DNA from 4 places in the Streptomyces sp. NPDC002640 genome. Region 2 is predicted to be linked to each of the others. Evidence: riboswitches for the same ligand, from Rfam matches in the RefSeq annotation. Region 2 holds a riboswitch; each other region holds the start of a gene.

What was found. A riboswitch is a leader RNA that binds a small molecule or an ion and turns the genes downstream of it on or off. The one in region 2 is predicted to bind cyclic di-AMP.
Region 1: linked by a shared signal. The riboswitch ahead of ACWD3O_RS05110 (transglycosylase family protein) and the one ahead of ACWD3O_RS04450 (transglycosylase SLT domain-containing protein) in region 2 are both predicted to bind cyclic di-AMP.
Region 3: linked by a shared signal. The riboswitch ahead of ACWD3O_RS00055 (M23 family metallopeptidase) and the one ahead of ACWD3O_RS04450 (transglycosylase SLT domain-containing protein) in region 2 are both predicted to bind cyclic di-AMP.
Region 4: linked by a shared signal. The riboswitch ahead of ACWD3O_RS26790 (M23 family metallopeptidase) and the one ahead of ACWD3O_RS04450 (transglycosylase SLT domain-containing protein) in region 2 are both predicted to bind cyclic di-AMP.

Annotation. Positions count from the first base shown of each region.
Region 1 is NZ_JBSFVZ010000003.1:79,584-87,307, forward strand. It holds gene ACWD3O_RS05065 (ATP-binding protein) at 1-83, shown strand, start outside; gene ACWD3O_RS05070 (hypothetical protein) at 71-241, shown strand; gene ACWD3O_RS05075 (hypothetical protein) at 352-750, shown strand; gene ACWD3O_RS05080 (hypothetical protein) at 839-1,012, shown strand; gene ACWD3O_RS05085 (helix-turn-helix transcriptional regulator) at 1,045-1,260, opposite strand; gene ACWD3O_RS05090 (Ppx/GppA phosphatase family protein) at 1,325-2,293, opposite strand; gene ACWD3O_RS05095 (DUF501 domain-containing protein) at 2,290-2,901, opposite strand; gene ACWD3O_RS05100 (septum formation initiator family protein) at 3,083-3,550, opposite strand; gene eno (phosphopyruvate hydratase) at 3,735-5,015, opposite strand; gene ACWD3O_RS05110 (transglycosylase family protein) at 5,290-5,985, opposite strand; cyclic di-AMP (ydaO/yuaA leader) riboswitch at 5,990-6,157, opposite strand; gene ACWD3O_RS05115 (transglycosylase family protein) at 6,384-7,640, opposite strand.
Region 2 is NZ_JBSFVZ010000002.1:389,422-397,145, reverse strand. It holds gene nuoN (NADH-quinone oxidoreductase subunit NuoN) at 1-76, shown strand, start outside; gene ACWD3O_RS04455 (polyprenyl synthetase family protein) at 291-1,301, opposite strand; cyclic di-AMP (ydaO/yuaA leader) riboswitch at 1,733-1,904, shown strand; gene ACWD3O_RS04450 (transglycosylase SLT domain-containing protein) at 1,910-2,422, shown strand; gene ACWD3O_RS04445 (HAD family hydrolase) at 2,443-3,282, opposite strand; gene recQ (DNA helicase RecQ) at 3,378-5,234, opposite strand; gene ACWD3O_RS04435 (VOC family protein) at 5,372-5,836, opposite strand; gene rarD (EamA family transporter RarD) at 5,887-6,972, opposite strand; gene ACWD3O_RS04425 (2-oxoacid:ferredoxin oxidoreductase subunit beta) at 7,101-7,724, opposite strand, start outside.
Region 3 is NZ_JBSFVZ010000001.1:14,542-22,265, forward strand. It holds gene ACWD3O_RS00050 (aldo/keto reductase) at 104-1,048, opposite strand; gene ACWD3O_RS00055 (M23 family metallopeptidase) at 1,142-2,176, opposite strand; cyclic di-AMP (ydaO/yuaA leader) riboswitch at 2,187-2,325, opposite strand; gene ACWD3O_RS00060 (PP2C family protein-serine/threonine phosphatase) at 2,602-3,738, opposite strand; tRNA gene ACWD3O_RS00065 (tRNA-Met) at 3,890-3,963, opposite strand; gene ACWD3O_RS00070 (dihydrofolate reductase family protein) at 4,013-5,209, opposite strand; tRNA gene ACWD3O_RS00075 (tRNA-Lys) at 5,282-5,354, opposite strand; gene ACWD3O_RS00080 (DEAD/DEAH box helicase) at 5,496-7,724, opposite strand, start outside.
Region 4 is NZ_JBSFVZ010000023.1:125,201-132,924, reverse strand. It holds gene ACWD3O_RS26810 (aspartate aminotransferase family protein) at 1-731, shown strand, start outside; gene ACWD3O_RS26805 (helix-turn-helix domain-containing protein) at 931-1,572, shown strand; gene ACWD3O_RS26800 (DUF6126 family protein) at 1,569-1,694, shown strand; gene ACWD3O_RS26795 (tyrosine-protein phosphatase) at 1,737-2,534, opposite strand; cyclic di-AMP (ydaO/yuaA leader) riboswitch at 2,976-3,140, shown strand; gene ACWD3O_RS26790 (M23 family metallopeptidase) at 3,145-3,984, shown strand; gene ACWD3O_RS26785 (SGNH/GDSL hydrolase family protein) at 4,254-5,054, shown strand; gene ACWD3O_RS26780 (MBL fold metallo-hydrolase) at 5,208-6,455, shown strand; gene ACWD3O_RS26775 (hypothetical protein) at 6,452-7,561, opposite strand; partial or broken gene ACWD3O_RS26770 (DUF7638 domain-containing protein) at 7,696-7,724, shown strand, end outside.

The DNA.
Region 1 (7,724 bases), on a different contig from region 2:
ACGTGCTGTGCCCCAGCCTGTGGGGGGTCTCGGAACGCCCGATGGGCAAGATCGTGTGGGCGGTGATCCGATGCGAGCGCTGACCGGCTGGGCGCTGACGCCCCCGACTCCGCGACAGCTGGCCATCGGGACGAGGCTCGGCGTCCACAGCGTCCAGTGCCCCGACTGCCGCGCCCACCGGCCCTGCGACATCGCCGGCGAGTGGGCCCGCCCCCTGCTCGACGCGCACCACCGACGCTGACACGGGTCGCCCCGAGGTGTAGAGGACCCCGGGCCGACCCGCGGCAGCAGATTACGTGACGGCCGCGGGCCGCTCCTAGACTGAGCGGCCCGCCAAGGAAGGACAGCACCATGCGACCCGCCCGGTTCCAGACGTTCCTACTCGACACGTTCCGCGCCGCTGGCATGAAGGCCCAGTCGCTCGCCGACGCGGGCGACAGCAAGCACCCCTTCGGTGTGGCTGTCGCCGGGCCGGGCGGCGAGTCCCGGTGGCAGATCACCGGGCAGCTCGCGGAGGGGGAGCGGCACGAGCACGCCGAGGCGCCCATGGAGGGTGACCCGGCGGCGTGGACGGACGCCGGGCCGGACGCCGGGCCGGACGCGTGGCTGGCCGCGGTGATCGGCCGTGTCGAGTCGCCGGAGATCGCCCGCATCGACCGCTGGTCGGCGCGCGAGGGCTCGAAGGCGGACCGCGAAGGGCTCACGATCTTCTTCCACAGCGGCGCGAGGGCGTACGTGCGGAAGATCTAGCCCTCCCCGCTCGGCCGAGAAGGTTGGGCGGGGAGTGCACCACGGCACCACCAGTCAGCACCACCACGTCACCGTGAGGGAGTACGACATGGGATGCACGCACCAGCACTACCCCGGCGAGCGCCGGGACCCCGCCCGCTGCGACGGCAACTGCCCCGTGTGCGGGGCCGGCGTCGGCAGCCAGCCCGGCGAGCCGACCACCATCCACCAGGCGGCGGGCAGCCGCGAGACGTGCCCGGGGTCGGGCGCCCCGGCACTGTGATCTGACCGCCTGACGTGCCACAGGGCCCCCGGCTACGGCTGGGGGCCCGTTCTCGCCACCAGGACCGCGCCGGGAACGCTGAGGGCGTGCGCGACGGCGTACAGGGCGTCGATGCCGACTGCGTGCCGGCCGCTCTCCAGCCGAATGACGGTGCGGACGCCAAGTCCAGCCGCGTGGGCGAGGCGTTCCTGGGAGAGGCCGAGCGGCGCCGCTCGGCTCGGACGCGATCGGCGAGGAGGTGCCGCCACGCGTCGACCGGAATGGCGAGACCCCGGGCACCATGCGGTGCCCGGGGTCTACTCGCTTCAGCCGCTACAGCGACTTCTCCCTGATCACGTCCTCTGCCGTTTTGTAGGCGATGCCGTCGAGGATGTCGTGCTCGCTGACCACGACCTCCTCCGCGCCGATCCGCTCCATGATCGCCTGCAGCACCAGGGCGCCCGCGCCGATCACGTCGACCCGGCCCGGGTGCAGCGAGGGAATCTCCGAGCGCTCGGCGTGGGTGGAGCGCAGCAGCCGCCCGGTGATCTCGCGGACCCGCTCGTAGCCGACGCGGGAGTGGTGGATGGCCCGCGAGTCGTACTCCGGCAGGTCCTGGGCGATGGCCGAGACGCTGGTGACGGAGCCGGCCAGACCGACCAGGGTGCGGGCCTCGCGCAGCGGCACGGTCCGCTCGGCGAGGTCCAGGGCGGCCTCCACGTCGGCGCGGATCGCGGCGATCCGCTCCTCGGTCGGCGGGTCGACGACCGCGCCGCCGTCCACCAGGTGCCGCTCGGTCATCCGCACGCAGCCGACGTCGACCGAGCGCGCGGCGCGGACCTGGTCGTCGCCGACCACGAACTCGGTGGAGCCGCCGCCGATGTCGACGACCAGGAACGGCTTCTCCAGGTCGGTGCGGCCCGCGAGTTCACGGGTCGCGCCGGTGAAGGAGAACTCGGCCTCCTGGTCACCGGTGATCACCTCGGGCTCCACGCCCAGGATGTCCAGCACGCCGGCCACGAACTCGTCGCGGTTCTCGGCGTCGCGGGAGGCGGAGGTGGCGACGAAGCGGATCCGCTCGGCGCCGTGCTTCCCGATGACCGCCGCGTACTCGCGGCAGGCGGCGAAGGTGCGTTCCAGCGCCTCGGGGGCGAGGCGGCCGGTGCGGTCGACGCCCTGGCCGAGCCGGACGACGGTCATCCGGCGGTCCAGGTCGGTCAGCGTGCCGGTGGCCGGATCGCAGTCGGCGACCAGCAGCCGGATGGAGTTCGTACCGCAGTCGACGGCGGCGACCCGGGTCACTTGCCCTCCTCCTCGGCGGGCCGGGCGGCGAAGTACCCGGAGCCGTCCTCCGTCGTCTCCACGACGCCGCCCTCGCCCGCCTGCGGGACGCACCCCTGCGGCGTGACGCACGGGCCCTTGCGCCACCACTCGGGCAGCATGGCGATGGCCTCGTCGCCCAGCGGGTTGACGCCGGGTCCGGCCGCCAGGGAGTGGGCGACCAGGACGTGCAGGCACTTGACCCGGTCCGGCATGCCGCCCGCGCTCGGGAAGCCCTGCAGCACCTCGATCTCGTCGCGGCGGCGGATGTAGTCCTCGTGGGCGGCCCGGTAGGCGGCGGCGAGCTCCTCGTCGGTGCTCAGCCGCTCGGTCATCTCCTTCATGACGCCGTCCGCCTCCAGCGTGCCGATCGCGGAGGCGGCGCGCGGGCAGGTCAGGTAGTACGTCGTCGGGAAGGGCGTGCCGTCCGGCAGCCGCGGAGCCGTCTCCACGACGTCCGGCTGTCCGCAGGGGCAGCGGTGCGCGATGGCGCGCAGACCGCGCGGCGGGCGGCCGAGCTGGAGCTGGAACGCCTCGACGTCCGCTTCGGTGGGCTCGGTGCGCGGGGTGGAGGGCGGGGGCGTTTCCATGCCGGGGATCAGTCTCTCTCGGTCTTCTGCTGCGGTCTTCTGCTGCGGTCTTCTGCTGCGGACGGAAGTCTTGGGGCGGGGCCTCGGGCGACGGCTCCGGGACGGTGGTCCAGGGGGACAGTCTCTCAGGCACGCGCCCCCGCCGACGGCCGGCCGGGGCGGCCGTGCGGCGGCGTGGGGGTCAGCTCGCGGCGTCGGCCCGGTCCACGTCGTCCCAGAGGACGGCGTACCAGGGGCGTTCCGCGACGGGCCGCCCGGTGTCCCGCCGCGGGGCGGCGGAGCCGCGCACGGTGAAGCCGCTCTCGCCCGGCCGCAGGTGGTGCAGCCGCTTCCGGATCTGCTGCTCGGCGTACGCGTCGTCCTTCCACCGCGCCTTGAGGTCGCGCAGGTCCTTCACCCGCTCGCGGGCGGCGTCGCGCTCCTCCTCCAGCTTCGCGACCTCGGCGCGCTGGGAGACGTACTGCCGGGTCGGGTAGGCCAGGGCGACGACCAGGGTGCACAGCACCAGGGCGAGCAGCGCGGCGCGGCCGGTGAGCCGGGAACGGCGTGCCTGACGGCGGGTCTGGGAGCGGTAGACGCGGGCGGCGGTCTGCTCACCGAGCAGCCGCAGCCGGGTGGTCGTGGAGAACCGGTCCCGGTTCTGCGCCATCTTCTCCGCGCCTCCCCGTGGCGTGCCGTGTGCGGCGTGCCGTGTGCCGTGTGCCGTGTGCCGTACGTGCTTTTCCTGCTCTTTCCCCGCACACGGTACGTGACGCCGGGACGCCGTGGGGCGCGGACAGGGGCGTGCCCCCGGAGCCGGGGCTCCGGGGGCACGCGAGGGGCCGTCGGGCGGGTCAGCCCTTGAAGCGCGGGAAGGCGCTGCGGCCGGCGTACACGGCGGCGTCGTCGAGGATCTCCTCGATGCGCAGCAGCTGGTTGTACTTGGCGACGCGCTCGGAGCGGGCCGGGGCGCCGGTCTTGATCTGGCCGCAGTTGGTGGCGACGGCGAGGTCGGCGATGGTGACGTCCTCGGTCTCGCCGGAGCGGTGGGACATCATGCACTTGAAGCCGTTGCGCTGGGCCAGCTCGACGGCGTCCAGGGTCTCGGTCAGGGAGCCGATCTGGTTGACCTTGACCAGCAGGGCGTTGGCGGCGCCCTCCTCGATGCCGCGGCCGAGGCGCTCGGGGTTGGTGACGAAGAGGTCGTCGCCGACGAGCTGGACCTTGTCGCCCAGCTTCTCGGTGATGACCTTCCAGCCGTCCCAGTCGTCCTCGAACAGCGGGTCCTCGATGGAGACCAGCGGGTAGGACGCGACGAGCTCCTCGTAGTACTCCGTCATCTCGGCGGCGGAGCGCTCCTTGCCCTCGAAGAGGTACTTGCCGTCCTTGTAGAACTCGGAGGCGGCGACGTCGAGGGCGAGGGCGATCTGCTGGCCGGGGGTGTAACCGGCCTCCTTGATCGCCTCGAGGATCAGGTCCAGGGCCTCGCGGTTGGAGCCGAGGTTCGGGGCGAAGCCGCCCTCGTCGCCGAGGCCGGTGGACAGGCCCTTGGTCTTCAGCACCTTCTTCAGCGTGTGGTAGACCTCGGTGCCCCAGCGCAGGGCCTCGGAGAAGGACTCGGCGCCGATCGGCGCGATCATGAACTCCTGGATGTCCACGTTGGAGTCGGCGTGCGAGCCGCCGTTCAGGATGTTCATCATCGGCACCGGCAGCAGGTGCGCGTTGGGGCCGCCCAGGTAGCGGAAGAGCGGCAGGTCGCTGGCCTCGGCGGCGGCGTGGGCGACGGCGAGGGAGACGCCGAGGATGGCGTTGGCGCCGAGCGAGCCCTTGTTGTCGGTGGCGTCCAGGTCGAACATCGCCTGGTCGATCAGGCGCTGCTCGGTGGCGTCGTAGCCGACGAGCTCCGGACCGATCTGCTCGATGACGGCGAGGACGGCCTTCTCGACGCCCTTGCCGAGGTAGCGGTTCTTGTCGCCGTCGCGAAGCTCGATGGCCTCGAAGGCACCGGTGGAGGCGCCGGACGGGACGGCGGCACGACCCGTGCTGCCGTCGTCGAGGCCGACCTCGACCTCGACCGTGGGGTTGCCTCGGGAGTCCAGGATTTCCCGGGCTACGACGACGTCGATGGACGGCACGAGCATCTCCTTCTGGGATGTGACGCGGGTGGCGCCGGACCACCTGGTCCGGCACGGGGTGCACAGCCTCCGTGGCTCTGCGAGACCGAGCCTAACCGGCCGGGCGGGATCGGCCAGCCGGTCACCCCCTGTACGGAGGGGTAACAGGAGATTAATTGTTCCGGCTCGAAACAAAAAGCCCCGGAGGCGGATCCGCCGGAAACGGCCCCGCCCCCGGGCGCGTGGTGACGCGCCCGGGGGCGGGGGTTCGTGCGACGGGCGGACCGGTGACCGGTCAGCTCAGGTGGAGCATCTGGCCCGGGTAGATCAGGCGCGCATCCTCGACGACGTCCTTGTTCAGCTTGAAGAGCTTCTTCCAGCCGCCCTTGATGTCGTGCTCCTCGGCGATCAGGCTGAGCGAGTCGCCCTTGACGACCTTGTACTCGCCGTCACCCTTGAGGACCTTCTCGCCGGTGGGCGTGGTGACCTTCTCCTGCTTCTTCGGCTGCTCCGCCTTGGCGGGCTGGGCCGGGGTCTCCTCGGCCTGCGGCGCGGGGGCCGGAGCCTCCTGCTGCGGGGCCTCCTGGGCGGGGGCCTCGGCGGCGCCGCCCTGGTAGGGAGCGCTGGAGAGGCCGGTGCCGCAGTGCGGCCAGGCGCCCGGACCCTGCTCGGCGAGAACCTTCTCGGCTATCTCGATCTGCTGGGCCTTGGTGGCCTGGTTGGCCTGGGCGGCGTACTGGGTGCCGCCGAAGCCGGCCCAGGTCTGGCTGGTGAACTGCAGACCGCCGTAGAAGCCGTTGCCGGTGTTGATGGACCAGTCGCCGCCCGACTCGCACTGGGCGACGGCGTCCCACTCGGACTCGGTGGCGGCGGACGCGGTGCCCGCCGTCAGCAGCGGGGCGGCCACGACCGCGCCGGTGAGACCGGCGACGGCGAGAGCGCGCTTGGCCTTGGACGGACGACGGTGCTTGCCCTGGCAGGTAAACGACATGGAGGTATCCCCTCACCGACGCCTACGAGGTGAGCTGTCGGGTTCGGGCTATGAGGGTCGCCCGGCCGCACACCTCTCGGTGCGCGGCTTCACCCCTAGCCGTTCCGGCGGTCTGACCACCGGGCCGGCACTTACCTGGTTCCCCCGCTCCTGCCTACGGCGCATGACGCGACGACATGTCCCGTACGGCCGTTGGCAGGATTAGGCGTGACGGCCGCCGGGGCCCGCTGGAGCGAGCGGTTTGACGTTAGCCATGCCGCGGCCGGGATTTCAAAGACGATCAGGTCTTATGAGACCCATCTCTCACTTCTCCGGAATCAGACATTCCGGGACGAAAAGGCGGGTAACTCCCCCGATTTTGCCCGCCTTTCGCCCTTCTCCGTCCGTCGCCCCGGCCGCTACGGGAGGGTGAGGACCATGCCCGAGACCAGGCGGTTCGGGTCGTTCCCGATCAGGTCTCGGTTCTCCTCGTAGAGGGCGCGCCAGCCGCCCTTGACGCCTTCCGACTTGGCGATGGAGACCAGGCTGTCGCCGCCCCGCACCTGGTAGGTGTCCGCGGGGGCGGCGTGCCGGCCCGAGGAGCCGGACCCCGTGCCGGTCTCCTCGGCGCTGGGGCCGCGGTGGCGGCCGGAGCCGGAGGAGGACCCGGTGCTCTCCTCCTGGGCGGCGTCGCCGCCGAACAGCGGAGTGTCGTCCTGGAAGAGGGGGCCGTCGCCGCCGCCGAACAGCGGGTCCTCGTCCGACGGGTCCTCGCCCGAGGTGCCGTCCTGCTCGCCGCCGTCGCCGCGGACCGGGGTGTCCTCGCCGGAGCCGCCCTGGCCGCTCTCGTCCTGGCCGGTGCCGCCCTTGCCGGTGTCGTCCTTGCCGGTGTCGCCGCCGTTGCCGTTCTGGCCGTTCTGGCCCTCGCCGGTCTCGGGCAGGTCCGGGATCACCGGGCTGCCGGTGCCGGTGTCCACCAGACCGAGGTCCTGGCCGAGGCCCAGGAGGCCGCCGTCCTGCGCGGAGCCGGCGCCGGGGAAGAAGCCGTGACCCAGGGCGCCGTTCGCGCCCTCGCCGGAGCGCGCCTGCCCGCGGGCGTCGCCCGCCTCGCCGTCCACCGCGCCCGACTTGTCGCCGTTGCCGCTGTTGTCGCTCTTGTCCGCATTGCCGGTGTCACGGGTGCCGTTCAGGTCGCCGCCGGCGGAACCCCAGCCGGAGGCGGAGCCGTCGAAGGCGCCGGGGCCGGTCACGTCGCCGGTCCGCAACGCGTCCACGCCGGTGTCCACCTCGGCGGCGGGGCCGTCCTCGCGCAGACCGTTCATGGCACCGCACGCCAGCCACGGGGTGGCGCCCTGCTCGGCGAGGATCCGCTCGGCCACCGCGATCTGCTGCGAGCGGCTCGCCTCCGACGGGTTGGAGGCGTACGACAGGCCGCCGTGGTCCTCCCACTGGTCCTGGGAGAGCTGCAGACCGCCGTAGAACCCGTTGCCGGTGTCGGCGCTCCAGGCGCCCCCGCTCTCACATTCGGCGACCCGGTCCCAGGTGGCCCCCTCGGCCGCGCCGGCGCTGGAGGCCGCGAACAGCGGGAGGGCGAGTGCGGAACCGGTCACGCCGGCCGCGACGACGACCGCCGGCGCCTGACGGGGGCGGCGGTGACGACCGTTTCCGGAGAGCATGCGGGTGGCCTTTCGTCGACTACAGGGGCCGCGCCGACCCGGCCGGCATCCCGCCGCAGGGGTCGTCGCGTCTGTGCGGGAAGT
Region 2 (7,724 bases):
GGTCACGGTGGTGCTGGGCGTCGCCCCGCAGTACTTCCTCGACCTGGCGACCTCGGCAGGCACCTTCGTCCGCTGACGGCCGGCCCGCACCTGCAGGCGCGCCCGCCACCTGAGGCCGACCCGCCGCCTGACGGCGGCTCGCCCCACCAGGCGCCGGCATCCACGCCGAAGGCCCGGCTCCACCAGGAGCCGGGCCTTCGGCGTACACGCGGGGAGCGCGGCCGGGGCCGCGGCAGGGGTCGCGCGGCCGAGGCCGCGGCGGGGGTCAGCCCGCCCGGGGCCGCGGCGGGTCAGCCCGCCCGGTGCACGACCGCGTCGCACAGGTGCACCAGCGCCGTCCGCGCCTCGCACTCCGGCAGCGGGGTCAGCGCCGCCCGGGCCTCCTGCGCGTACCGCACCGTGTCCGCCCGTGCCTCCTCCAGCGCCGGGTGGGCCCGCAGCCGCGCCACCGCCTCGGCGAGCCGCGCCTCGTCCGTCAGGTCGGAGTCCAGCAGCTCGCACAGCTCGACGTCCTCCGCCAGCCCCAGCCGCTCCACCCGCTCGCGCAGGCGCAGCACCGGCAGGGTGGCGATGCCCTCGCGGAGGTCGGTGCCGGGGGTCTTGCCGGAGTCCGAGGACTCGGAGGCGATGTCCAGGACGTCGTCGGCGAGCTGGAACGCCACGCCGAGCCGCTCGCCGTACTGGGTCAGCACGTCCACGACCTGGTGGTCGGCGCCCGACATCAGCGCGCCGAAGCGGCAGGCGACCGCGACCAGCGAGCCGGTCTTGCCGGCCATCACGTCGAGGTAGTGGTCGATGGGGGAGCGCCCCTCGGCCGGACCGGCGGTCTCCAGGATCTGGCCGGTGACCAGGCGCTCGAACGCCTCGGCCTGCACCCGTACCGCCTCCGGGCCCAGGTCGGCCAGGATGTGCGAGGCCCGCGCGAACAGGAAGTCGCCGGTGAGGACCGCGACCGAGTTGCTCCAGCGGCTGTTGGCGCTGGGCACCCCGCGGCGCACCTCGGCCTCGTCCATGACGTCGTCGTGGTAGAGGGTGGCGAGGTGGGTGAGCTCGACGACCACGGCCGAGGGGACGATGCCCGGGGCGTCCGGGTCCCCGAACTGCGCGGCGAGCATCACGAGCAGCGGGCGGAACCGCTTGCCGCCCGCCTTCACCAGGTGCTGCGCGGCCTCGGTGATGAACGGGACCTCGCTCTTGGTGGCTTCGAGCAGACCTTCCTCGACGGCCGCCATGCCGGCCTGGACTGCGGCCTCCAGCGCCTGGTCCCGAACCCTCAGCCCGAACGGCCCGACCACGGTCACGAGGGGTCTCCTGTCTGCTGGTGTGTGTCGACGGTTACACGGTTTGTCGATAGGTCATTGCCATCACCCCACTCAGCGTATCCGGTCAGCTTTCGATCACCGACAGCCCCCACCCGCCAGATGGCCGGAGACACCCCTGTCCGGTTTAGAAGGGTTGTGCGGGTAGTTTCGCATTCACTCCTTTTGGGTGGCCAACGGCTGATCCGTGACATGAGCCACAGGAGCGGGTGGCCGGATGGATGGGGCGGCTGGCCCGAACTCGGCTCTGGCAAAAGCCAGTTGGGGTGGCCCGGTGCGGGCGGGCGAGGGGCAAATCACCCGTAACCATGATCAAGGGTCTTGATCATCCGAGTTCGTACTTGTTTCGGACATTCGCTCTCACATACGTTTCGCGCCAGCCGGGTGGAACGCCGAGTCCTGCCGCCGTCCGGTCCTCACTGATCCATTCCACGCACGGCAGGAGCGGGGGACCCAGGTACACCGCCGGACCGGAGCGCGCTCCGGACGGCTCGGGGTGAAGCCTGCCGCCCGCCAGGGCGACGGGCCGGGCAGCCTTTCTGGCCCGAACCCGACAGCTCACCTCGCAGGCGCCGGAAAGGAAGAGCGCAATGTCCCGTCTCACCCGTACCGCCTCGGCCCTGGCCGTCGCCGCGGCCGTCGTCGCCACCCCGGTCATGGGTGCCACCGGCGCCTGGGCCGCCGAGACCCCGGCCGCCCAGACCTCGGCCGCCCAGACCTCGGCCGCCCAGGCCAAGGTCGCCGTCGCCCCGGGCAACAAGGTCACTCACCTGGCCGCCACCCAGGACAACCTCGACGGCTGGATCCGCGAGGCCCTCGCCGTCATGGCGAAGAACGGCATCCCGGGCACCTACGAGGGCATCCACCGCAACGTGATGCGCGAGTCCTCGGGCAACCCGCTCGCCATCAACGACTGGGACATCAACGCGATCAACGGCATCCCCTCCAAGGGGCTGCTGCAGGTGATCGACCCCACCTTCGACGCGTACCACGTCGAGGGCACCGAGCCCTCGCCGTTCGACCCGGTCGCCAACATCGTCGCCGCCTGCAACTACGCGGCCGACCGCTACGGCTCGATCGACAACGTCAACGGTCCCTACTGACCGACCCCGTCACCCGTGGCTCACGGGGACGGGAACAACCGCTCGAGGACGACGGCCACGCCGTCGTCCTCGTTGGTCGTGGTGACCTCGTCGGCCACCGCCTTCAGGTCGGCGTGCGCGTTGGCCATGGCGACGCCGTGGGCCGCCCATCTGAACATGGGCACGTCGTTCGGCATGTCGCCGAAGGCGATGGCGTCCTCCGGGCCGAGGCCCAGCCGGGACGCCGCCATGGCCAGGCCGGTCGCCTTGGTGACGCCGTGCGGCTGCAGTTCGACGGTGCCGGGGCCGGACATGGTCGCCGTCGCCAGCGAGCCCACCGCGGCGGCGGCCACCGCGGTCAGCTCGTCGTCGGTCAGCCGGGGGTGGGCCAGCAGCACCTTGGTGATGGGCCGCTCCCACAGGTCGTCGCGCCGGCCGACCCGCACCGCGGGCAGCGTCGGCCGCGCCATCCGGTAGCCGGGCTCGATCAGCGTGAGCCCCTGGACGCCGTCCTGGTCGACGGCCGCGTACACCTGGCCCACCTCGGCCTCGATCTTGCCGAGCGCGGTCTCCGCCAGCTCCCGGTCCAGGGTCATCGACCACACCAGGCGGTCCCGGTCGGCGTCGTAGAGCTGGGCGCCCTGGCCGCACACCGCGAAGCCGCCGCCGATGCCGGCGAGCAGGTCGCGGACCCGCGGCGCGGGGCGGCCGGTCACCACCAGATGGCGGGCCCCCGCCCTGGCCGCGCACCCCAGTGCGGCGCGGGTGCGGGGTGAGACGGTGTCGTCGTCACGCAGGAGCGTGCCGTCCAGGTCGGTGGCGACGAGCGCGTACGCGGGGAGCGCACGGGAGGGGGGCGCATAGGCGGCGGGTGCGGGCATGATCAGAGAATACGGATCCTCCGGCGCGCCCCCGTGACGGGTTGACAGCTCAGCGTGATGTGTGCAATAGGGCGTTGGTCATCTCATCTGAGCGATCACTCGTCCAGCGAGGCCAGGAGTTCGACCACGCTCTCGCCGTGGGTGGCCAGCTTCTTCTCGCCGATGCCGCTGATCCCGCGGAGCTCGTCCACCGAGGACGGGCGGGCCGCCGCGATCTCGCGCAGCGTGGCGTCATGGAAGACGACGTAGGCGGGGACGCCCTGCTCACGGGCCCACTCGGCCCGCCACGCGCGCAGCGCCTCGAAGACCGGCTGGAGTTCCTCGGGCAGCTCGGCCGCGGCAGCCGCGGCCTTGGCCTTGCGCTCACCACGGGCGGAGGGCGCCTTCTTGGGCTCCTTGCGCATCGGCACCTGCCGCTCGCCGCGCAGCACGGCGGCGCTGCCCTCGGTCAGCACCAGCGTGCCGTACTCGCCCTCCACCGACAGCAGGCCCTGGGCCAGCAGTTGGCGGATCACGCCGCGCCACTCGCCCTCGGCCAGGTCCTCGCCGATGCCGAAGACCGAGAGCTGGTCGTGGTCGAACTGGATCACCTTGGCCGTGCGCTTGCCGAGCAGGATGTCGGTGATCTGGGTGGCGCCGAACTTCTGGCGCCGTTCACGGTCCAGCCGGACCACGGTGGACAGCGCCTTCTGCGCGGCCACCGTGGCGTCCCAGGTCTCCGGCGGGCTGAGGCAGGTGTCGCAGTTGCCGCAGTGCTCCTTCTCTGCCTCCTGGCCGAAGTAGGCGAGCAGCTGGCCCCTGCGGCACCGCACCGTCTCGCACAGGGCCAGCATGGCGTCCAGGTGGGCCTCGGCGCGGCGGCGGAAGGACTCGTCGCCCTCGCCCGACAGGATCATCTTCCGCAGCTGGACGACGTCGTTGAGGCCGTAGGTCATCCAGGCCGTCGACGGCAGTCCGTCGCGGCCCGCGCGGCCGGTCTCCTGGTAGTAGCCCTCGACCGACTTCGGCAGGTCCAGGTGGGCCACGAAGCGCACGTCCGGCTTGTCGATGCCCATGCCGAAGGCGATGGTCGCCACGACCACCAGGCCCTCCTCACGCAGGAACCGGGCCTGGTGGCGGGCGCGGGTCCCGGAGTCCAGGCCCGCGTGGTACGGCACCGCGTCGATGCCGTGGGAGGTCAGGAACTCGGCGGTCTTCTCGACCGAGTTCCGGGAGAGGCAGTAGACGATGCCGGCGTCGCCCTGGTGCTCCTCGCGCAGGAAGGCCAGGAGCTGCTTCTTCGGTTCCGCCTTGGGCACGATCCGGTACTGGATGTTCGGCCGGTCGAACCCGGCGACGAAGTGCCGCGCCGAGCCGAGGCCGAGCCGGCGGGTGATCTCCTCGTGGGTGGCCCGGGTGGCCGTCGCGGTCAGGGCGATCCGCGGGACGTCCGGCCAGCGCTCGCCCAGCACCGACAGGGCGAGGTAGTCGGGACGGAAGTCGTGGCCCCACTGGGCGACGCAGTGCGCCTCGTCGATGGCGAAGAGGGAGATCCGGCCGCGGGAGAGCAGGTTGAGCGTGGACTCCAGTCGCAGCCGCTCGGGGGCCAGGTAGAGCAGGTCGAGCTCACCGGCGAGGAACTGGGCCTCCACCACCCGCTGCTCGTCGAGGTCCAGGGTGGAGTTGACGAAACCGGCGCGCACGCCGGCCGCGCGCAGGGCGTCGACCTGGTCCTGCATCAGGGCGATCAGCGGGGAGACCACCACGCCGGTGCCGGGGCGGACCAGGGCGGGGATCTGGTAGCAGAGGGACTTGCCGCCGCCGGTGGGCATCAGGACGACCGCGTCCCCGCCCGAGACGACGTGCTCGACCACGGCCTGCTGCTCGCCGCGGAAGGACTCGTAGCCGAAGACCCTGCGCAGCGTCTCGAGTGCCGGGGTCTCCGCGGGTCCGTCCGCGTCCGTCTCCGTCATGGTTGCCGTGGTCACACCTGTACCGCCTGTCCCTGCCGTCCGTAGCCCTGCCTCCACCATAGGGGGACGGACCGACGGGCCCGGAGTTTTCCACAGGCCCGCGCGAACCCGGGGAACGCGCGGGGCCGGCGACAGGCTCAGTGGAGGCAGAACTCGTTGCCCTCGGGGTCGTACATCACCGTCCACGCGCCGCCCTGCTCGCGGACCTCGCGCAGCACCCGCGCGCCCAGGGAGGTGAGCCGCTCCACCTCGGCGGCGCGCAGGCCCTCACCGGGGTGGAGGTCGAGGTGGAGGCGGTTCTTGACGGTCTTCGGTTCCGGGACCCGCTGGAACAGCAGTCGACGCCCCAGCCCGGTGCCGGACTCCTCGTCGTACGGGTCGTCCGGGTGCCGGACCGCCGCCAGGTTCCGCCACGCCGCGCGGCCCCGCCACTCCAGGGTGGCCTCGGCCGGCACCACCCCGGCGGCCAGCAGCTTCTCCACCAGTGGGGCGTGGTCCTCGGGGAGGTAGTGCAGCGCGGCCGCCCAGAAGTCGGCCAGGGCGTGCGGGTCGGCCGCGTCGACGACGAGCTTCCAGTGGACAGGCGTCGTGGGTTCCGTCATGCCACCACTCTTACGGGTGGTGAGCGGGCGTGCGCAACCGGAATGCGTGATCAGGCGGTGCGCTCCGGGGCACCCGCCGCGCGCGGGTCCGGGACAGTGGCCGCACCGGTCTCCGCGACCGCGGCCGCACCGGTCCCCGCCACGGCCGCCACACCGGTCTCGGGGACCGCCGCCGGGTCGGCCGGGCCCACCACGGGAGCCGTGGCCACCGCCGCGGCGGCCGCCTTCCGCAGGGCGCGGGCCGAGCGGCGGGCGGTGCGCAGCGCGTCCCAGGTGAGCAGGGACAGCGCGAGCCAGACCAGGGCGAAGCCGGCCCAGCGCTCCGGCGGCATGGCCTCGTGGAAGTAGAGGACGCCCAGCGCGAACTGGAAGACCGGCGCCAGGTACTGCAGCAGGCCCAGCGTGGACAGCGGGACCCGGATCGCGGCGGCGCCGAAGCAGATCAGCGGCACGGCGGTGACCACTCCGGTGGCGGCCAGCAGCGCGGCGTGCCCGGCGCCCTCGGTGCCGAAGGTGGAGCTGCCCCGGGACCCCAGCCACAGCAGGTAGGCGAGGGCGGGGAGGAACTGGAGCGCGGTCTCGGCGGCCATGGACTCCAGGCCGCCGATGTTCACCTTCTTCTTCACCAGGCCGTACGCGGCGAAGGAGAAGGCGAGGGTGAGGGAGATCCACGGCAGGCGGCCGTAGCCGACGGTCAGCACCACCACGGCGGCGACGCCGACGCCGACCGCCGCCCACTGGACGGGACGCAGCCGCTCCTTCAGCAGGAGCACGCCGAGCGCGATGGTGACCAGCGGGTTGATGAAGTAGCCGAGGGAGGCCTCGACGACCTGCCCGGCGTTGACCGCCCAGATGTAGACGCCCCAGTTGACGGTGATCACGGCGGCGGCCACGGCGATCAGCGCCAGCTTGCGCGGCTGGCGTATCAGCTCGCCGGCCCAGGCCCAGCGGCGTATCACCAGGAGGATCGCGCCGACCAGGACCAGTGACCAGATCATGCGGTGCGCCAGGATCTCGGCGGCGCCGGAGGGCTTCAGCAGTGGCCAGAAGAGGGGGACCAGGCCCCACATGCCGTAGGCGGCGAATCCGTTCAGCAGACCGATCTTGTTCTCGTTCCGCGGCGCCGGCTGGGGCATGTCTCCTCCTTCTGCATGCCTCGCTCCCGCAGCGTCGGCACGTTCGGACGGTAACGCCGCGCGCCCCTCCTGTCATTCCCGTATCGACATACGGTCCTGACAGGAGGGGCGCGCGGGTGGTGCCGGGCTCAGCCGGTGACGGTCCAGGTGTCGCTGCCCGCCAGCAGCGCCCCCAGGTCGCCCTCGCCCTGCCGCTCGACGGCGTCCTCCAGCTGGCGCGCCATCAGCGTGTCGTACACCGGGCGCCGCACCGACCGCAGGACGCCGATGGGCGTGTGGTGCAGGGTGTCCGGGTCGGCCAGGCGGGAGAGCGCGAAGGCGGTGGTCGGCGAGGCGGCGTGCGCGTCGTGGACCAGGACCTCGGCCTCGTTCTCCGGCGTGACGTCGACCACCGTGAGGTCGCCGGTCGCGCGGTCGCGGACCACCCCCTTGGCGTCGTCCGCGCCGAAGCGGATCGGCTGCCCGTGCTCCAGGCGGATCACGGCCTCCTGCGCCCGCTCCCGGTCCTTGATCACGTCGAAGGCGCCGTCGTTGAAGATGTTGCAGTTCTGGTAGATCTCCACCAGGGCCGTGCCCTCGTGGTCGGCGGCCTGCCGGAGCACCTCGGTGAGGTGCTTGCGGTCGGAGTCCACCGTCCGCGCCACGAAGCTCGCCTCCGCGCCCAGCGCCAGCGACACCGGGTTGAAGGGTGCGTCCAGCGAGCCCATCGGGGTCGACTTGGTGATCTTGCCGAGCTCCGAGGTGGGGGAGTA
Region 3 (7,724 bases), on a different contig from region 2:
CCGCCGGAGCCGGGGCGACCGCCGACGCCGGGACAACCGCCGGCGCCGCGGCAACAGAGCGGGCCCCGGCAACAGCGCGGGCCGCGGCCACCGCGGCGCCGGGTCAGGCGGAGGCCTCGTCCAGGCGCGCCAGTTCCGCCTCGCTGAGCCGGAGGTTCGCCACCGCCGTGAGGTCCGGCAGCTGCTGCGCCGTGCGCGCGGAGGCGATCGGCGCCACCACCGTCGGCCGGGAGGCCAGCCAGGCCAGCGCGACCGTGGCCACCGCAGCGCCGTGCGCCCCGGCGATCGCGTCGAGCGCGTCCAGCACCCGTCGGCCCCGCTCGCTCTCCAGGTGCTTGCCCGCACCCGCCGCACGCGGGCTGTCCACCGCGGCCCCGGGGCGGTACTTGCCGGTCAGGAACCCGGACGCCAGCGCGTAGTAGGGGACGGCGGCCAGCCCCGCCCGCTCGGCGACGTCCCGCAGCGGACCTTCGTAGGTGTCCCGGGAGACCAGGTTGTAGTGCGGCTGGAGCGCCACGTAGCGGGCGTAGCCCTCGCGCTCGGAGAAGTCCAGCGACTCCTGGAGCCGCTCGGCGCTGATGTTGGACGCGGCGATCGCCCGCACCTTGCCCTCGCGGACGAGCTGGTCGAGGGCGAGCAGGATCTCCTCGACCGGCGTGTCGGGCTGGTCGTAGTGCGTGTAGTAGAGGTCGATGTGGTCGGTGCCCAGTCGCCGCAGCGAGGCCTCCGCAGCCGCCTTGATGGTGGCGGCCGACAGGCCGCGGTACTGCGGGTGCTGGCTGACCTTGGTGGCGACGACCACCTCGGAGCGGTTGCCCCGGGCCTTCAGCCACCGGCCGATGACGGTCTCCGACTCGCCGCCCTCGTTGCCGTCGGCCCAGGCGGAGTAGGAGTCGGCGGTGTCGACGAAGTTGCCGCCGGCCTCGGTGTACGCGTCGAGGACGGCGAAGGACTCCCGTTCGTCGGCGGTCCAGCCGAAGACGTTGCCGCCGAGGGCGAGCGGGAAGACCTCGAGTCCGGACGTGCCCAGCTTGCGCAGTTCAGTCATGTCCGTGGACAACGCGCCCGCCCGGCGGGTCATTCCGGCCCTCCGACACTCCGTCAGAACACCGTCGTGACACCGCCGGGCGGGCGGGGAAGGTCAGAGGTTGACGCCCCGGTCGGCCAGCCAGGCCCTCGGGTCCACGCCGTCCCCGCCACCGGGGTGCACCTCGAGGTGCAGGTGCGGGCCGGTGACGTTGCCGGTCGCGCCCACGCGGCCGATGACGTCACCGGTGGTGACCTTCTGGCCGACGCTCACGTTGATCGAGGACTGGTGGCAGTACCAGATCTCGGTGCCGTCCTCGAGGGTGAGGACGGTCCGGTAGCCGTACGAGCCGGACCAGCCGGCCTCGGTGACGGTGCCCGAGTGGACGGCCTTCAGCAGGGTGCCGGTGGGGGCCGCCAGGTCGAGACCGGTGTGGTAGCCGGACGACCACATGGAGCCGGCCTGCATGTAGGTGGAGGTGACCGTGTAGGACGCGGCGGGCGCGACGTACTGGGTGGCCAGCTTGGCGAGACGCTCGGCCTCGGCCTTGGCCTTGGCCTCCTGCTCGGCCTTCTCGGCGGCGGCCTCGCGGGCCTCGGCCTCGGCCTTCTCCTTGGCGGCCTTCTCGGCGGCGGCCCGGGTGGCGGCCTCCTGGGCCTCCTGCTCGGCCTGCGCGTCGGCCTCCTCCTGCTGCTGGGCGGCCTGGGCCATGATGCGGGCGCGCAGGGCCTCGCCGGCGTCGCCGGAGGACGCGGTCTCGGCGGGGGCGACGCCCATCTCACCAAGGACGCTGGGCGCGTCGTCGGCCACGGTTTCGCCCTCGGACCCGCCGGGAAGCAGGGAGGTGACCGGGTCGAGCGACGGCATGTTCGGCATGGTGATCTGCACGGGAGCCTTGCCGGGGGCGGCGGTGGCCATGCCCCCCGCGCCGACGGCGGCGATCACGCCCACGCCGAGGACGGTCGAACTCCGCGCGAGACCGCGCTGCTTGGTTACCCGGTGGCGGCCTCTCTGGACGGATCCCTCGCTGGGGTTCCACTCCTCGTGGGAAGCCTGGTCGGCGAAGGCGGTGGCGGGGCCGTACGCGTCGACAGCTTCACGCCGGCTCGGCACGAAAGCCAGATCAGGGGCAGGGCGGTTGGACGCCACGGGGGCGTTCTCCTTTCCTTCCGTTCGCCTACCGGGTTAGCTGACGGGTTCGGAGCGGGAAGGTCTCCTACGCGCGTATACAGCGATACGCCCGATTCACCCCAAAAATGGTTCCCCGGTTCCCTTGCGGGATTCGGCAGAGCGCACGGAGCCGTCGCTTGTGACGGCTGGGACAGCCGCGCGCTGCGTTATCGAACGTTAATAGAAGCGGTGGCTCAATTCCAAGCCGTTCCTTCACATCACCCGACGCTTTGGCCCGAACCTATGGATACCGAACAGGGCGAAACGGACATGGCTTCGATCACACGTCACCGACCGGATTGGCTTGATCACCACGCACCCCGCAGGCCCCACCCGACCCGCCCGTAACCCGTTCCAGCCCGTCCCGGCCCGCTCCGGCGCGCCCACGGCCCCGTCCCTCCGGGTCAGCCGCAGCGCACGGCGAGCAGCGCCATGTCGTCCTCCACGTCGCCCCCCGCGTGCAGGGCCACGTCCTCGGTCAGGAAGCCCAGCAACTCCTCCGGTTCGCGGAACACCCTGCCGTTCAGCCGCTCGACCGGGTCGTAGAACACGCCGTCGGCGTCCCGGGCCTCGGTCAGGCCGTCCGTGTAGAAGAGGACGATGCTGCCCGGGCGCACCTCCACCGGGGACCCCGACCGGGCCGGGCCGACCAGCTCGCCGAGGGCGAGCGGCCCGCCGTGCTCCCCCACCTCGAGGTACCGCGGCTCGGTCCCGGCTTCCAGCAGCAGCGGCGGCGGGTGGCCGTGGTTGACCACCTGCACCGTCCGGCCGTCGCGGGTGAACTGGGCGAAGACCGCCGTGACGAAGCCCTCGGCCTTCTCCAGCTCCACCCCCCGGCGCTCCCGCTCCCGCATCACCGCCTGGTCCATCCGGTGGCCGCACTCCTCGATGGTGGGGGCCCGCTCCGCCACCTCGCGGAAGACGCCGACCACCACCGCCACGGCCGCGACGGCGGTCATCCCCTTGCCCCGCACGTCGCCCAGCATCAGCCGCACGCCGTAGGGGGTGTCCTGCACGGCGTAGAGATCCCCGCCGAGGTTCGCCTCCTGCTGGGCGGCCTCGTACCGGGAGGCGACGTGCAGCGCGCCGAACCGCGTCTGCGGCTGCGGCATCACCGCCCGCTGCGCGGTCTCGGCCATCTCCCGGGCGGAGGCGAGCCGTACGTCCCCCCGGCGGACGACGGTGTTCACCACGCCGGCCAGGGCGGACACGATGACGACGGTGAGCAGCTCGGTGGCGAACTGGGCCGCCGAGAGCGCGTCGCGCAACAGCAGCACCGTCACCGTGCAGACCACCGACAGCAGCCCGATCACCAGGGTGGCGCGCAGCGTGTAGAGGGGGGCGGCGATCAGCGGCGCGGCGGCGAAGAACGGCACCGGGGTCACGTCCGGCGGGGTGACCCGGTCGTAGGCCAGGCCGAACAGCAGCGTGAGGAACGGCAGCACGCGCAGGAACATCCGCGCGTGGTGCACCCACCGCCGGTGGCGTCCGACGGCGGGGGGTTCGACCGCCGGGTCCACCGGTCCGCCTCGCCGCAGCATGCCCTCCATGGTTCCGCTCCCGGCCGGAACCGGCGACCGCTGGGCCTCCGCCCGGCTGAAGCGGCGCCCAGCGGACGGGCAGACGTGCGGACGTGCAGACGCAAACACTCAGGGCCGGAATCCTGAAAGGATTCCGGCCCTGAGCCTTCAGTAGCGGGGACAGGATTTGAACCTGCGACCTCTGGGTTATGAGCCCAGCGAGCTACCGAGCTGCTCCACCCCGCGTCGTTGTGTCTTTACTGTACGACATACCTGCGGGGAAAAGCGAATCGGTTCACGCCGACCCGCCGAGCAGGTGCCGGTTGGGCGCCTTCGCGCGCTCCGCGAGCTCGGGGTAAGCGGTCAGCAGCACCACCTCGGCCCCGCCCGCGGCCAGCACCCCGCTGCCGTCCGCACCGGGGACGAAGGTGTCGGGCTCGCGCCAGGCGGTGACCACGCGGCGCACCCCGGCGTCCAGGATCAGCCGGGCGCACGGCGCCGGGCGGGAGGCCCGGCGGGCACAGGGCTCCAGGCTGCTGTAGACGGTGGCCGCGGGAAGCCGCGGGTCGGCGGGGTCGATCTTGGCCAGCGCGGCCTCCTCCGCGTGCACCACCGGGTCGCCGCCCTCCCGGGAGTGGCCCCGGGCCAGCTCGGTCCCGTCCTCGGCCACCACCACGGCCCCGACGCTGAACGCGGTCGTGGACGGCGGGCACTCCTCGGCCAGGTCGCAGGCGACGGCGAGCCAGTGGCGGTCGGCGGCCGAGGCGAGCGGGCCGGCGCCCGGGGCCACGGGCCGGTAGCGGGCCAGCACCATGTCACCCACCGGCCGGGTCTCCTCCAGCCGCAGCCGGCCGGGCGGGTAGGCGCCGGGCCCGAACAGCCGGGGCGCGGCGGGGTCCCCGACCAGCAGCGGGGCGACGGCGAGCTGGAGCTCGTCGGCGAGGCCCTGCCGCAGCAGCTGGGTGTGGACGCTGCCGCCGCCCTCCACCATCAGCCGCCGCACCCCGTACGCGGCGTGGAGGTGCTCCAGGACGGCCCGCCAGTCGAGTTCCGGCCCCACCGGCACCACATCCACCAGGTCCACCACGTCCGCGCCGTCCGCTCCGTCCGCGTCGTCGATCCGGCCACGCAGCGCCTCCTGCGCCCGCGGTGCGCCCCTCCCGGTGGTGTAGACGGCCTTGCGGCCACCGGTCCGCCAGAAGTGGGCCGTGGGGTCGAGTTCACCCGATCCGGTCACCAGGACCTTCAGCGGAAACTCCGGCCGCCCGGCGGCGACGCGCGCGGCACGGCGCTCCGGCGAGCGGATCACCAGCCGGGGGTCGTCGGCCCGCAGGGTGCCGGCGCCGATCAGGATGGCGTCGCTCGCCGCCCGGACCTCGTCCACCCGGTCGAAGTCCTCGGGGCCGGACAGCAGGAGCCGTTCCGGCCCGGCGTCGTCGAGGTGGCCGTCGAGCGAGACGGCGGCGGAGAGCAGGACGTAGGGGTGCGGCATGGGGCGGCTCCGGGACGCACGGCGGCGCATGGTCCGGCCGGGTTCGGCCGGGCGCATGCGCCGCGTCAGGAGTAGGCCCTGTGGGACTCGAACCCACAACCAATGGATTAAAAGTCCACTGCTCTGCCAATTGAGCTAAGGGCCCAGGGTGATGTTGCTCCCCCGAGCATAGCGGGAGGGCGCCTCCGGTCCGAGCGGGTATCCGCGGCCGACGGCGCGCGGGAAGCGCGGAGGGCCCGCACGACCGGGGTCGTGCGGGCCCTCACAGGCGGTGTGCGCGGGCGCGTCAGCCGTTGCGCTTCCAGCGCGGCTTGTCGTCCCGGCGGCCGAAGGAGCCACCGCGGTGGTCGTCACGACGGTCGTCGCGGCGGCCGAAGGGACGGTCCGAGGCGCCACCGGAGCGGAAGCCCGGGCGGTCGTCGCGGCGGTCGCGGTTGAACGGACGGTCGTTGCCGCGGAAGCCACCGCGGTCGTCACGGCGCTCGACGGGACGGCCGCCACGGTCGTCACGGTTGAACGGACGGTCACCCCGGTCGTTGCCACGGAAGCCACCGCGGTCACCGCGGTCGTCGCGACGCTCGAAGGAACGGCCGCCACGGTCGTCACGGTTGAACGGACGGTCACCCCGGTCGTTGCCACGGAACCCGCCACGGTCACCCCGGTCGTCCCGGCGGAAGCCGCCACGGTCGCCGCGGTCATCCCGGCGCTCGAAGGAACGGCCACCACGGTCACCCCGGTCGTCCCGGCGGAAGCCGCCACGGTCGCCGCGGTCGTCGCGACGCTCGAAGGAACGGCCGCCACGGTCGTCACGGTTGAACGGACGGTCACCCCGGTCGTTGCCACGGAAGCCACCACGGTCACCACGGTCACCACGGTCGTCGCGACGCTCGAAGGAACGGCCACCACGGTCGTCACGGTTGAACGGACGGTCACCCCGGTCGTTGCCGCGGAACCCGCCACGGTCGCCACGGTCACCGCGGTCGTCGCGACGCTCGCCGCGCTCCTCGCGGCGCTGCGGCCGCTCCTCGCGCTCGGTGCGGTCGACGTGCTGGGCCGTGGGCTGCTCCGGCACGGAGACGGCGGCGGCCTCGGCGGCCTCCGCGGCCTCACGGACGACGGCGGCCTCGGCCAGCGCGGCCTCCGGGTCGTCGCCCCGCTCACGGGCGGCGCGGGCGGTGAGGCGGTCGGCCTCGTCGCGCAGCTCGGCGGCGCGGCGCTGCAGGCGCTCCAGCTCCTTGGTGAGCTGGGCGACCTCGCGCTCGGCCTGGACGGCGGCACCGGCCGCCGACTCCGCCTGCAGTTCGGTCATCGACCGGGCGCCGGTGATCTCGGCGACCTCGGGCTCGAAGGCCGTGCCGCTCTGGATGATGTGACGCCCGGCGTCGATGCCCGCGTCCTCCATCAGGCGGAAGATCTGGCGACGCTGGTGCGGCAGCGACAGCGAGACCACGGTGCCGGTGCGGCCGGCCCGGGCGGTGCGGCCCGCGCGGTGCAGGTAGTCCTTGTGGTCGCCGGCCGGGTCCACGTTGAGGACCAGGTCGATGCCGTCGACGTGGATGCCGCGGGCGGCGACGTCGGTGGCGACCAGGACGTTGACGTACCCGTCCTTGAAGTCGGCGAGGGTGCGGGTGCGCGCGCCCTGGGTCATGCCGCCGTGCAGGGCGTCCGCCTTCACACCGGCGTCGCGCAGCTGCTCGGCGATGCGGTCGGCGCCCAGCTGGGTGCGGACGAAGATGATCGTGCGGCCCTTGCGGGAGGCGATGGCCGCGGTGACCGGAGCCTTGTCCTTCGGCTTCACGATCAGGATGTGGTGCGACATCGTGGTGACGGCGCCCTGGGCGGCGTCGACCTCGTGGCTGACCGGGTTCTCCAGGTAGCGGTCGACCAGGGTCTTGATCTCGTTCTCCATGGTGGCGGAGAAGAGCATCCGCTGGCCGCCGGCCGGGATCTGGTCGAGCAGCTCGGTGACCTCGGGCATGAAGCCCAGGTCGGACATCTGGTCGGCCTCGTCGAGGACCGCGACCTCGACGTCGCCCAGCGAGCAGGCGCCGCGGCCGATGATGTCGCGCAGCCGGCCCGGGGTGGCGACGAGGATGTCGACGCCGCGCTCGAGGGCGTAGATCTGGTTGCCCATCGAGGTGCCGCCGCAGACGACCTTCATCTTGAGGCCGAGCACGTCGCCGTAGGGCTGCAGGGCGTCGGCCACCTGCATGGCCAGCTCACGGGTCGGCGTGAGGATGACGGCGCGGGGGCGCTTCTTCTCCGTGCGGCCGCCGGCCAGGCGGGCCAGGGTCGGCAGACCGAAGGAGAGGGTCTTGCCGGAGCCGGTGCGGCCACGGCCGAGGATGTCCTTGCCGGCCAGGGCGTCCGGGATGGTCGCGGCCTGGATCGGGAAGGGCCGGGTGACGCCGTTCTGCGCCAGCTTGCGCACGACGCCCTCGGGCAGACCCAGGTCGGCGAAGGACGGGCCGGTCTCCTCGACGGCCTGCCCCTGCGCGGCCTCGGCGGCCTCGGC
Region 4 (7,724 bases), on a different contig from region 2:
ACCTGCGCGCGGCCCAGGACCTGCTGCGGCGGCACAAGGCGCTGCTGATCGCCGACGAGGTGCAGACCGGTCTCGGGCGCACCGGGGACTTCTACGCCCACCAGCACGAGGAGGGCGTGGAACCGGACCTGGTGTGCGTGGCCAAGGCGCTCTCCGGCGGCTACGTGCCGGTCGGGGCGACGCTGGGGAAGGAGTGGATCTTCCGGAAGGTGTACTCCTCCCTGGACCGGGTGCTGGTCCACTCCGCCAGCTTCGGCTCCAACGCCCAGGCGATGGCGGCGGGGCTCGCGGTGCTCTCGGTGATCGAGAACGACCAGATCGTCGCCGGCGCGCGGGCGACGGGGGAGCTCCTGCGGTCCCGGCTGGCGGCGCTCACCGAGCGGTACGAGCTGCTCGCCGACGTGCGGGGGAGGGGACTGATGATCGGCATCGAGTTCGGCCGGCCCCGCTCGCTCAAGCTGCGCGGCCGGTGGGCGATGCTGCAGGCCGCGCGGAAGGGGCTCTTCGCGCAGATGGTCGTCGGCCCGCTGCTGCGGCGGCACCGGATCCTCACGCAGGTCTCCGGCGACCACCTCGAGGTGATCAAGCTCATTCCGCCGCTGATCATCGGGGAGCGGGAGGTGGAGCGGTTCGTGACCGCGTTCACGGCCGTGATGGACGACGCGCACGAGGGCGGGCTCGTGTGGGACTTCGGGCGCCACCTGATGCGACAGGCGGTCGCCAACCGCTGAGGACGCGCCGCCCCGCCCGCCGGGGAGGGCTCGCACGGACGACGGGGAGCCCTGGGGCGCCGCAAGGGCGGTGCGTGGTCTGCCCGCGTCTGTTGCCCGCGTGATCTGCCCGCGTGGTCTGACGGTGTGGATTGCCCGCTTGGTTTGCCTCTGGGGCAAGAGATTTGCCCCTGGGGCAAGTCCGTGGCTGAATGGCGGTATGTCCGCCGCGACTCCCGGCCCCCCGGGAGACCTTCCCAGCGTAGCTCCGACGCTCCGCGCGCTCCGTCACCGCTCGGGCCTGACCCTCGAGGCCGCGGCCCGGGCCGCGGACCTCTCCCCGGCGCACCTCTCCCGTCTGGAGACGGGCCACCGGCAGCCCTCCCTCCCCGTGCTCCTCGGCCTCGCCCGGGTCTACGGCACCACCGTCTCCGAACTGCTCGGCGAGACCGCCCCCGACCGCGAGTCGGTGGTCCGGGGCGCCGACGCCCTGGAGACCCGTGCCGGGGGGTGGAGCTACTGGCCGGCGGGGGCGCCCGGCCGCGCCATGCAGGCCCTGCGGGTCCGCATCCCGCACCGCGGCGGCCCCCAGGACCAGGTGGTCCGCGTCCATCCGGGCGAGGAGTGGCTGCACGTCCTCACCGGACGGCTCCGCCTGCACCTGGGGGACACGTCCCACCTGCTGGGGCCGGGGGACAGCGCCCACTTCGACTCGCTCACCCCGCACCGCCTGGCCGCCGAGGGCCCGGACGGCGCCGGGCTCCTGTTCGTCCACACCCTGTTGCAGAGCCCCACGGCCGCGCTGTGCCTCGGACCCGAGGCGACCGCGGGCCACCCGACCCCGTCCGGAGGGACGTCGTGAAGAACATCGAGGACAAGTTCCCCCGTGCCCTGTGGATCCGCCTCTTCGTCTACATCGTGGCGGGCCACCTCTTCGCCGGCTTCATCTGGCTGCTCTTCGAGGCGGGCGCCCGCGCCAACTGAGCGGGGGAGGGGCGGGCCCGACGGGCCCGCCCCTCCGCGCGGTCAGTCGAGCAGCCGCTCGCGCAGCCGCGCCCGCAGCTCCGGCGTCACCCCGAGACCCTCCGCGAGGTAGGCGTCGACGCCGCCCCACGTCTCCTCGATGGTCTCGAAGGCCGCCCCCAGGTACTCCTGCCGGGCGTCGAACAGCGGGCTCAGCAGCTCGGTGATCTCCGGCGTGTACGGGTCCGAGGACTCGCCGCCCCGGTGCAGCTTGTAGCGCCGGTGCTCGGCCCCGGACTTCAGGTAGTCCTCCGTGACGGCGTCCCGCTCCACGCCCAGGGCCAGCAGCGTGATCGCGATCGACAGGCCCGCACGGTCCTTGCCGGCCGAGCAGTGCATCAGCGCCGGCACGCTGTCCTCGGCGAGGGAGCGCAGCACCCGGGAGTGCTCGTCGGTGCGGGTGAGGATGGTCGCCCGGTAGGAGGCGATCATGCGCTGCTCCGCCCGGCCGTCGCCCAGCAGCGGACGCAGCTCGTCGATGCCGCCGCGGCGGACCCGCTTCCAGAACTCGGCGCCGTCGGCGGGGTCGGAGAGCGGCAGCCGGACCTCGCGGACCCCCGGCAGCGTGATGTCGGGGCCCTCCAGGCTCCGGTCGGCGTCGTTGCGGAAGTCGAAGACCGTGTGCAGGTTCAGGGAGGCGAGGAAGGCGGCGTCCTCGGCGGTGGCGCTCGCCAGGTGGCCGCTGCGGAACAGCACGCCGTTCCTCACCTTGCGGCCGTCCGTGGTGGGCATGCCGCCCACATCCCGGAAGTTCCGCACTCCGGCGAGCTGGGGCTCGGTCGACGGGACCTGGTGCGTCACGGTGGCTCCTCCCACTGGGCCCCGTCGGCCGCGGCAACCGACGGGTGCGTCCTGACGATACGACACGGCTCCGCGGGACCAGGAGGGTGCCGTCACCCGGACACCACGAGAGTCGGCATGCACGAAAATCGCATTACGGACATAGCCCCCAAAAGTCATTTGTCCAGGTATTGCGTAACTTGCCCTGGCGGGGCGGGATGTGGGGCGGTGGGCAGGTGAGCAGCCTCATATCGGTGACCGAGCGTCGTCGGTGCCCATGGTGCAACTCCCGTGTGCGCAGCGGGAGATGTGGTCGCGGTGGCGACTCTCTGTGACCGTTTTGCCCTCAAGTGATCACAAAGAATGCACGTTCGTGGAAATCCCGCGCTTGTCCGCTTGCGCACCGGTCGCATACGTTCACGATCCGATCCGGGCGGACGCCGAATCCTGCCGCCGACCGGATCCTCACACTCACCCGAGTAACCCGAGCACGGCAGGAGCGGGGGACCCACAGGTACGCGCCTGTTCCGGTCTCCGGAACGGGCTAGGGGTAAAGCCGCGCCCAGCGCGGCCGGGCATCTCCAGCCCGCACCCGACAGCTCACCTCGCAGGCGACGGAGAGGACAACGTCATGCCCGCGAAGCGTCAGAAGCACCGCCGTCCCACCGGCGTCCAGCGCCTCACCCGCTCCATCGCCGTCGCCGGCACGGGCGCCATGGCCCTCGGCCTGCCCCTGTTCGGCGCCACCGGCGCCCACGCCGCCGCCCCGGAGCAGGCCCCCCAGAGCCTGCCGGTCGCCGCGAAGAAGACGGCCGCCGAGACCTACACGGTCAAGAAGGGCGACTCGCTGTCGAAGATCGCGGAGAAGAAGAAGGTCTCCGGCGGCTGGAAGCAGCTGTACAAGATCAACCGTGACGTCGTCGGCGACAACCCCCGCCTGATCAAGCCCGGCACCGAGCTGGAGCTCGGCAAGAAGGCCGCCGCCCAGCAGCCCGCCAAGGCCAAGGCCACCGCCCCCAAGGCCGCCGCGCCGAAGACGACCGTCGCCGACGCGGCGAACGTCGGCGGCTACACCGCCCCCGCGGACGCCGCCCTGGGCACCGCCTACCGCACCGCGGGCAGCATGTGGTCCAGCGGCTACCACACCGGCGTCGACTTCGCGCTGCCCACCGGCACCCCGCTGAAGTCCATCGCCGCCGGAACCGTGGTCTCCGCCGGCAACGGCGGTGCCTACGGCAACCAGGTCGTCATCCAGCACCAGGACGGCATGTACTCCCAGTACGCCCACCTGTCGCAGCTGTCCGTCTCCGCCGGGCAGACCGTGACCGTCGGCCAGCAGATCGGCCTGTCCGGCGCCACCGGCAACGTCACCGGCCCGCACCTGCACTTCGAGGTCCGCACCTCGCCCGACTACGGCTCCGACGTGGACCCGGTCGGCTACCTCCGCTCGCACGGGGTCAGCCTGGGCTGATCCCCTGCGGGGCCTCGCGGTTGCGCGCGAACCGAGGGCCGTGCTCCCCGACCGGGGGCACGGCCCTCGCCGCGTCCCGGCGAGGAAGCCGGGCGGCCCGTGCCCGCACCCTGTCGCAACGGCCCACGTTTATTCCGCTGTTGGGAAAGAGTTGACGAGTGGCCTATCTCACCGCCCGTCAACCCCTCCCTACGGTCGCGTAGCTCACATCCGAAGGGGGAGGATGCCTCGATGTGGCAGACGATTCGAAGAATGACAGCAGAACAGTGATGGGGTCGATCGGGTCGATCGGGTCGTACGTGGCCGTCGGGGACAGCTTCACCGAGGGCGTCGGTGACCCCGGACCGGACGGGACGTTCGTCGGCTGGGCCGACCGCCTCGCGGTGCTCCTCGCCGACCTGCGCCCCGAGGGCGAGTTCGGCTACACCAACCTCGCCGTGCGCGGGAAGCTGCTCGACCAGGTCGCGGCCGACCAGATCCCCCAGGTCCGCGGGCTCGCCCCCGACCTGGTGTCCATCTGCGCCGGGGGCAACGACATCCTGCGCCCCGGCACCGACCCCGACGACGTGGCCGAGCGCTTCGAGAAGGCCGTCGCCGAACTCGCCTCGGCGGCCGGCACCGTCCTGGTCGCGACCGGCTTCGACACCCGCGGCGTCCCGGTGCTCAAGCACCTCCGGGGCAAGATCGCCACGTACAACGGGCACGTCCGGGCCATCGCCGACCGCTACGACTGCCGGGTCCTGGACCTCTGGTCGCTGCGGAGCGTCCAGGACCGCCGCGCCTGGGACAGCGACCGGCTGCACCTCTCCGCCGAGGGACACACCCGGGTCGCCCTCCGCGCCGGCCAGGTCCTCGGCCTCGACGTCCCTGCCGACCCGGAGCAGCCCTGGCCGCCCCTGCCGCAGCGGGGCGTTCTGGAGGTCCGCCTCGACGACGTGCACTGGGCGCGCGAACACCTGGTGCCGTGGATCGGGCGCCGGCTGCGGGGCGAGTCCTCCGGCGACACCGTCGTCGCCAAGGGCGCGCTGGCCCTGGACAACCTCAAGTCCTGGCTCACCCGGGCCGTCTGAGCCGTGGGCTCCCGCCGCCCGGCGGGGGCGGGAGCGGCCGCCGCGCGTGCGTCCGGTCCCGTCCCCGGACAACGCCGGGCGGCGCCCCGGCGTCCGTAGGAGCATGAGCAGGAACGTGGACACCCCGACAGGCAGCACGGCTGGAGGCCACCCGTGAGCGACACCGGTTCCCCTTCCCGATCCGTCTCCGCCGCCGGCGCGTCCCTGGTGCGCGGCCTGCGCCCGGAGTCCTTCGGGGCGGAGCCCCGGGGCGAGCGGCTGGCCCGTATCCAGGCATCGCCCCACTTCGCGGACGGCGTCTTCCGCAACCCGGCCGGACCGGTCGGCACCACACCCGCGCCCGCCTCCCGGCGCGAGCTCGCCAAGGGCTTCCTCGACCGCGAGGCCCGCGCCCTGCGCGCCCCGGCACGGCCCGTGCCCCTGCACCCCACCACCCTCGAGGACCTGGCGACCCCGCCCGCCGACGGGCTGCGCGTCACCTGGCTCGGCCACTCCACGGTGCTGACGGAGATCGACGGCCACCGCGTGCTGTTCGACCCCGTCTGGGGCCGGCGCTGCTCCCCGGTCACCTTCGCGGGCCCCCGGCGCCTCCACCCCGCCCCCGTACCGCTCGCCGCCCTCGGGCCGGTCGACGTCGTGGTCATCTCGCACGACCACTACGACCACCTCGACATGCCCACCATCAAGGCACTGACCGGCACCGACACCCTGTTCGCCGTCCCGCTCGGCGTCGGCGCCCACCTCGAGCACTGGGGCGTCCCCGCGGACCGGCTGCGCGAACTCGACTGGCACGAGTCCACCCGCGTCGGCGGCATCACCCTCACCGCCACCCCCGCGCGCCACTTCTGCGGCCGCGGCCTGCGCAACACCCAGCACACCCTGTGGGCGTCCTGGTGCGTGGCGGGGGACCGGCACCGCGTCTTCCACAGCGGCGACACCGGCTACTTCGAGGGCTTCCGTGACATCGGTGCGGAGCACGGCCCCTTCGACGTCACCATGATCCAGCTCGGCGCGTACTCCGAGCACTGGCCGGACATCCACATGACCCCCGAGGAGGGCCTGCGCGCCCACCTCGACCTCCAGGGCGGCGCCCCCGGCGGGATCCTGCTGCCGATCCACTGGGGCACCTTCAACCTCGCCCTCCACCCCTGGGCGGAACCGGCGGAGTGGGCGCGCGACGCGGCCGAGGAGGCGGGCCAGGCCATCGCCCTCCCGGTGCCGGGGCAGCCGTTCGAGCCGGGCGGGGAGATCCCGTCCGATCCGTGGTGGCGCGCGGTGTCCGCGCCGTTCCGGCGGCCCTGGCGCCGGGGCGGCGGGGACGGGGCCGCGGAGGTATCCGCGGAGGACGGCCGCGAACGGGTGGGGGATCGGTGGACCGGCCGGAGACGTGCTGTCGGCTAGAAGATGCCGGCGCGCATGTGGTGGGTGAGGTTCTCGAGAATGTCGCGCAGCCACTGGCGACGCGCGGCCGGCAACCGGACGAGCGTGTCCCGGAAGACGTCCGCGTCCGCCGTGAACAGACGATGTGGTCGCGGCGGGGGCGGGTCGTCCCGGAGGACGCCGTCAGGCAGGGCTCTGGAGGCGCGGAGGTGGGAACGCGGCTCGGGGAAGGCCAGCGGCATCCATGTCCCGAACGGCAGCGGCACCGGGTGCGCCGAAGCGCCGGCACCGGCCGGGCTCCAGAGTTCTCCCGTCTGCGGGTGGGTGGGCACGAGGACGATGTCGGCGTCCGCGTCGGGAACGGGCAGCCCCGGTCCGGCCAGGACGGCGCGCAGCGTCGGCCCGTTCGCGGGGAGGAGGGCGTCGAGGGCGCGTTGGAAGACGTCCGCGACCAAGCCGTCCGGGACGGCCACCCGGCGGCGTTCCGAGGCTGCCAGCAGGTGGGCCAGGGCCTGCCCGGCTGCCGCTTCCCACTGCGGGTTCCACGACCACCGGTGCTCCAGGCCGAGCCGCCGGCCCCACCTGGGGTTGATCGGTACGACCGGAGGTGTGCCCTCGCCTTCCTCCAGCAGTTCGGCCCAGGAGAGAACCGGGGCCACGGTGTCGCCGACGGGGAGGCGGTGCACGGCGTCGGGTTCGAGCCAGACCGCCTGCCAGAGTGAGCAGTCGTCGATCCGGTTCGCCACGGGCAGACCGCATGCCGCACAGGCCATGTTCGGGCCGTCACCCCAGTCGAGGCCACAGCAGTACCCGCCGGCTGCGCCCGGGAGGAGCACGGTGCCGCGGACGTCCCCGGGGGCGATGACCACCGCACCAGCAGTCGCGTCGGAAACCCCGTGCACCGGAGCGTAGATGCCGCGGGCTGCCGCCTCTTCGGGGCCGACCGCCTCCCAGGTCCGCCACGGCGGCCCCCAGGGCTCCGGGTGCACGGCGAAGGTGCCCGGTTCCATGAGCACCGGGAGCTGGACGCCGTTGCCGTACGTCTGGTGGGCATGCACCGGCAGCGCCACCCGGGACAGCGGGACGGTCAGTTCGGCGCCGCACCCCGCACATACGAAGACGAACAAGTGCCCTCCGTGGGAAACAGGGGCATCGTCGCAGCTGCTCTGCGGCCCGGGCAACGCGTTTCCGACCGACGCCTGCGGTCGGCCCCGCCCCTAAACGACGTGACGGCCGACGTTCGATGGGGGACCATCGCGCCATGATCGGCAGACGCATCACTCACCGCGT